2 regions of the Clostridium sp. HBUAS56017 genome follow, and region 2 is predicted to be linked to the other one. Evidence: predicted binding sites of a transcription regulator. Region 2 holds the regulator's gene; the other holds the start of a gene.
The links. Region 2 encodes NrdR, which represses ribonucleotide reductase genes. Its sites were predicted from a motif close to CACNANATNTNGTG; they were not measured.
Positions count from the first base shown of each region.

Region 1 (3,441 bases), on a different contig from region 2:
TGAGTCATATAGTTCATATGGTGTTATACTTACTCCATCTTCATATTCATTATCAGAATATATAATTCTAAAAGGAAGGGAAAATATATTATGTTCTTTTAGTAAATCTGATGATAAATCAGATCCGCTATCGGTTATTATTGCGATCTTCTGCATAGTAATACCTCCAATATATGTAACAAAATTATTATCAATAGTGATAATGTTAACTATATCAGAAGTGATAATGTTAGGCAATAAAAATATTGGACTACCTGACTTCCATAATGGAAAGTATAGTTAGCCCAACATTTAGCTAGTTTTCTGCAATATTATCATTTAGAAGGAGTTCCTATGGATATATCATTTTTTTTATCAACTATATGCCAAATTGTTTTTCCAGGAGAAAGGGGAACCTTGTTTCCTGATTTGTCATATAATATAGTTCTTGAGCCTTTGGCTGACTTTTCCCAAGTTACATCTATAACCTTACCTCCAGATAAAACATATCCCTCTCCTTTGCCTAAGAGGTCTATATTTAAATGTAAGTTATCACTGCTTAGATTTATATTTGTTTTTTGTATTACTATATTTGAAAAATTTAATTGATTATTATTTAATGCATCAATAGAAATTTTGCCATCCATAGACTTTGTATACAGACCATCCTTATAGTTATATGATGTGTTGTATCCTTTATTAATAGTGATACTTAAATTGTTTGCTTCAGTAAATTCTGAATTAGAATAATATTCACTATTAAAACTTAAAAAGGGTTTGTTTTTAATTTCTAAATTCTTACTAATAATATATTTAGTTATGTTTTCCGAGGAAGTATATAAATTGTGAGGAGCTTTTCTTTTATTATCTCTCCAGAAATAGGAGCCTTCAGAAATTTCATTTATGCTCATTAAATTTTTATCATTTGAAATTCTATTTAATGCATCTTCTGAGCCGCCGCAATGAGCAAAGGGGAGTTCAAGTTCCTCGGCAATATCTATGAAGTATGGGCGAACACTCCTTATAGGACCGATTACTTCTGGCAAATTATCATGGAATAAAGCTATAAATCTAGGAATTCCACCTTCAGCAGAAGTTTCATAGATAATATCTGCATATGAAATTCCGCTTTGTGGACGAGCTTGTGAAGAATTTTCAATCATTCCCATGAAAGAAGGTTTGTTGTTATCGTCAGCGGTACATTCCTTACCGGTATAGTAACTGTAATATTTTTCTTCTGGTTTTTCTTTAATATTATCTGTAGAAGATATGGTTTTATTTTGACAACCTATAAGTAAAACTGATAATGAAAAAATAATTAAAAAAATTTTTTTCATATTTAGCCTCCTAAAGTATTTTTGAAGTGGCGGTATAGTTTAATTCTAATGCAAACAGGAAATAAATTCCATAGAATCTAATTAAAATATTGGTCATAAAAGTAGAATACTCTAAAAAAGTGAGAAAAGAAGAACAATATAGTAATAAATAATGATATAGATGATTAATTGATTTTTTCAGTAATTTGATATATGTAATTTTATGAAGTATAATAACATTTGTGGTTTAAACCACTACTATATATTGTGTAGCGGGGGTGTAGCTGTTGCTATATGTTGTGAAGAGAGACGGAAGAGAAGTTGAGTTTAATGCTGACAAAATAACTCATGCTATAAAAGGTGCTTCCGGAGAAGAAGGTCTTAACTTAAAAACAAGTGAAATTTATGAAGCTGTACAGAAGGTCGTTATGTATATAGAGATGACTGAAAAAAATAAAATTACAGTGGAAGAAATTCAAAATTATGTTGAGAAAGCATTAGAGGATACTAATCATAAGGAAATTGCTTTAGCATATTCCAATTATAGAAAAGAAAGAACAAAGATTAGAGATATTAAGTCAGATTTAATGAAAGCAATACAAAAAATTGGTGTTGAAACAGATAGGGATAATGCTAATGTAGGAAATAATTTCAGTTCAAAACTTTTGAGAATAGCATCAGAGTCAAATAAGTGGCATAATCTTTCAGCTATGCCAAAGTATTTAGCGAAAGCTCATGAAACTGGAGATTTATATTATCATGATTTAGATAGTTACAATTTAACAACAAACTGTCTACATATACCTACTAGAGAATTATTGGAACATGGATTTAATACAGGATATGGGACTATAAATGTACCAAAAAGAATTGAGAGTGCTGCTGAGCTCTCATGTATACTTTTACAATCAACTCAAAACGATATGTTTGGAGGTCAATCACATCCGGATTTTGATAATGATATGGCTGTTTTTGTAGAACCTACAAGACAAGAAATCATAAATGAATTAAAAAGCCTAGGAGTTCAGGAAGAAAAAATAAATGAAGTGGTTGAAACAAAATTAAAGGAAAGAGTTCATCAGGCTATGCAAGGGGTTGTTTACAACCTAAATACAATGCATTCAAGAGCAGGTTCTCAAGTTCCATTTAGTTCAGTAAACTTGGGTATTCCAACTTCAAAGGATGCAGCTTTAGTATGTGAAGCTTTTTTAGAAGAATACGATAAAGGATTAGGTAAAGGGGAGCAACCAATATTCCCAAACATAATTTTTAGAGTAAAAGAAGGCGTTAATAGAGAAGAGAATGATCCATATCATTATTTATATAAGTTAGCTTGCAAGGTTGCAGCAAAGAGGATGAATCCAACATTTATGAATATAGATTCTGATTTTAATAAAGAATATTATGAAAAAGGATATATGCCTGCAACAATGGGATGCAGAACTTATCTTATGAAAAATGTTAATGGAGAGCCAGGTTGTAAGGGAAGAGGAAATATTGCTCCTACAACAATAAATTTGCCAAGAATAGGTATATTAGCTAAGAAAGATATTGATGTATTTTTTAAGTTATTTCAAGAGAAAATTGATTTGGCTAAAGAATCATTATTGCATAGATATAATGTTTTAAAGAATTTGAGGGTTAAAGATTTACCATTCGTAGCAGGACAATACTTAATGAAAGGTTCTGAAAATTTAGATCAAAATGATTCGATAGAACCAATTTTAAAACAAGGAACATGGGGAATTGGATTTATAGGCCTTGCAGAAACACTTGTTGCTTTAACAGGAAAGCATCATGGAGAAAGCGATGAAGCAAGAGAATTAGGGTATAAAATTATTTCTTACTTAAGGGAACAAGTAGATAAAATGACAGAGGAAACTCAGTTGAATTGGAGTACATATGCAACTCCAGCAGAAGGGTTATCTGGAAAGTTTATAAAGCAAGATCAAAAGCTATTTGGAATAATACCAGGAGTAACCGATAAAGAATATTATACAAATAGTTATCATGTACCAGTAGGATATGCAATATCAATTAAGAGAAAAATTGATATTGAAGCACCATATCATAAGCTATGTAATGGAGGACATATTAGTTATATAGAAGTTGATGACAATCCTACAGGCGAAGGTATAATGGATAT
Region 1 covers NZ_SULK01000016.1:32,916-36,356, forward strand. The annotation lists gene FAY47_RS13935 (DegV family protein) at 1-156, opposite strand, end outside; gene FAY47_RS13940 (DUF3048 domain-containing protein) at 315-1,316, opposite strand; gene FAY47_RS13945 (anaerobic ribonucleoside triphosphate reductase) at 1,583-3,441, shown strand, end outside.
Region 1: FAY47_RS13945 (anaerobic ribonucleoside triphosphate reductase) is a predicted target of NrdR. The motif match lies at 1,552-1,565, and genes of this name have one in related genera.

Region 2 (3,441 bases):
TCTATTTTCTTTCTTATATATCTTATATGAACATCAACAGTTCTAGTTTCTCCAATATATTCATACCCCCAAACCTTATCCAATAAAGTTTCTCTCTGAAGTATCTTCCCCTTATTTTTTATCAATATTTCTAACAACTCAAATTCCTTCAAGGTTAAATCTACTTTATTATTCTCAATTAAAACTTCATGTCTTTCAAAATTTATCTTCAACCTTCCACTTTCAAAAGACTCTTCATTATAATCTTTTACACTTGTCAATCTTCTAATCAACGCTTTAACCCTTGCTAGCAACTCTCTTACTGAAAATGGTTTTGTTATATAATCATCAGCACCAAGCTCTAATCCAAGTATTTTATCTAATTCTTCCCCTTTTGCAGTTAGCATTATTATCGCAGTCCCTGAAGTATCCTTATTATTCTTTATCTCTTTACAAACGTCAAAACCATCCATCCCTGGTAGCATTAAATCTAATAATACAACATCAGGTTTATTTTCCTTTACAAACTTTAATGCATCTATTCCATTATTAGTTGTAAAAACCTTATAACCTACATTCTCTAAATTGAATTTTAAAAGTTCTAAAATATGTTCTTCATCATCCACTACTAATATTTTTTCTTCTGCCACTTTTATCCCCCCTATTTTATTAATACAAATGAAAATAATCTTCCGTATGCTCCATTTGAAGCCCTATATGAATACAATTTAACTTCATTAGAACAATGAGTACAAAGTGATATAGAATTAATATTTTCTTCTTCTATCCCACATTCCCGTAAATCTTTAAATATACATTCTTCTAAGCTTAAATTTCTATCATTAAATAATATTTTTTCATCAATTCCTTTTTCTAACAAAAACTTTTCCTTCAATTCTTGTGAAACTTCATAACAGCATTTTCTAATATGTGGCCCAATATATGCTTTAATATTTACTGTATTCACACTATATTCTTTCTCCATCTTTCTAACTGTTTTCTTTGTTATTGAACTGAAAGTTCCTTTCCATCCAGAATGGATTGCTGCAACAGAACCTGAAACTTCATCTACTAAAATTACAGGAACACAATCAGCAGTAAAAACACCTATTATACTATTTCTAACATTAGTTATTATAGCATCCCCTTCTTTTTCTATGAGTTCCTCGCCATTTTCTCCATTATAAGAAAAAATAGTATCCGAATGAATTTGCCTTAAGTAAATAACTTTGTCAACGCGAAATTCTCTAGTAAGTCCATTAATGTTATTAAGTCCTTCCTCTGTATTTCTATTAAAATTTTTACTCTCTTCTGCTGTAGAAAAAACAACCTTAGTTTTTTCATTTTCTATAACTAAATAATCCTTCATTCTTTTTAAGGTTTTTAACTCTATTCTTTTCATTACTCCTCCTTAATACTTTATAACCTCATTTTAACATTATAAAGTTCTCCCATCTATTTTTATGAAAATAATTAACCTAAGATTAACTTTAGGAATATATAAAAAACTGCTGATTAATCTCAGCAGCTTTATTATACCTACAAATTAACTAGTAGTCATTAAATTTTTAATCTCTTCCAAAAAAGTGTTTATGTCTTTGAACTGTCTATAAACAGATGCAAACCTAACATAAGCAACTTCATCAACTTCTTTTAACTTATCCATTATCATTTCACCAATATATTTGCTTTGAACTTCTGTTAACATTCCATTTGAAATTGTTTTTTCAATATAATCTGCTATATCTTCAATTTGCTTTCTTGAAATCGGTCTTTTTTGACAAGCTATTATAAGTCCATTAATTATTTTTTCTTTATTAAAGTTTTCTCTAGTTAGGTCTTTCTTCACAACAAGAATAGGAATATCTTCAATCTTTTCATAAGTTGTATACCTCTTTCCACAACCTAAACATTCTCGTCTTCTTCTTATTGTATTATTATCATCTGTCGATCTAGAATCAACAACTTTACTCTCTTCACAGGAACAAAAGGGACACCTCATGTTTATTCTCGCCTTTCCTTATGTTTATTTAATTCATAAAGTTATTATACATATTTTTCTTTCCTATATCCAGTATTATTCACAAATATTATTATTACTAGTCCCATTTATATCTACCAATATTACATCTAGACCTATTTTAATTATTTTGTTCCACGGTATTTCTATATCTTCTGTTTTAGAGAACCATCCTTTAGTTTCACCTGGTAAAATAATAGATAAAACTCTATGTTCATCACAGTCAATCTTTATATCTTTAATAAATCCAACTTTAGCTCCAGCATTTATATCTATTACTTCCATCATCTTCATTGCATTTATTGAATTTAAACTTTCCTCCATACCTATCCCCCGACTTTATCTTGATTTTTATACATTATATTCAAATTGTAAATTATTATAACTTAATATTCTAATAAATGAGGCGTTAGAATATTCCTAACGCCTTTAAACATTTTTCCTCATGTGCTTTAATGCTGTTTTTTCAAGCCTAGATACCTGTGCTTGAGATATACCAATCTCATTTGCAACTTCCATCTGTGTTCTTCCATTAAAAAATCTTAAATTTAATATGAGTTTTTCTCTATCTGTTAATTTCTTCATAGCCTCTTTTATCGATATATTTTCAAGCCAGCTTTCATCAGTATTTTTACTATCACTAACCTGATCCATTACATAAATTGCATCTCCACCATCATGATAAATAGGTTCATATAGTGATACTGGATCCTGAATAGCATCAAGAGCAAATACAACATCTTCTCTAGGTAGATTAAGTTCTTTTGAAATTTGCGATATAGAAGGTTCTTTATTATTGTCCTTTATTAATTTATCTCTTACAACTAAAGCTTTATATGCAATATCTCGAAGAGACCTACTAACTCTAATTGAATTATTGTCTCTTAAATACCTCCTAATCTCTCCAATAATCATAGGTACCGCATATGTAGAAAATTTTACATTTTGATTTAAATCGAAATTGTCTATTGCTTTCATTAATCCAATGCATCCAACTTGAAATAAATCATCTACATTTTCTCCTCTATTATTAAATCTCTGAATAACGCTTAGCACAAGCCTTAAATTACCTTTTATAAAGGTCTCTCTAGCCATACTATCCCCATTATGCATTTGTATAAGTAACGATCTCTTCTCCTTCTCTTTTAGTACTGGGAGTTTAGATGTATTTACTCCACATATTTCTACTTTATTAATGATCAATATCATCAACCCCTTCGGAAGTAATAACTAACTGCATTAATAATTATCTCCGATAGAAGATTCTTTTATACTAAAGACAAACTATAGCATTCTACTAATTTCTTTTTTTAACCTATTAATAATTTTCTTTTCAAGTCTAGAAATATATGACTGAGATATCCCAAGCATGTCAGCAACCTCTTTCTGAGTCTTCTCTCTAGTTCCAAATAATCCAAATCTTAATTTAACAATTTCTTTTT
Region 2 covers NZ_SULK01000002.1:50,946-54,386, reverse strand. The annotation lists gene FAY47_RS02470 (response regulator transcription factor) at 1-629, opposite strand, end outside; gene pgeF (peptidoglycan editing factor PgeF) at 641-1,381, opposite strand; gene nrdR (transcriptional regulator NrdR) at 1,526-1,981, opposite strand; gene FAY47_RS02455 (YlmC/YmxH family sporulation protein) at 2,057-2,323, opposite strand; gene sigG (RNA polymerase sporulation sigma factor SigG) at 2,429-3,202, opposite strand; gene sigE (RNA polymerase sporulation sigma factor SigE) at 3,284-3,441, opposite strand, start outside.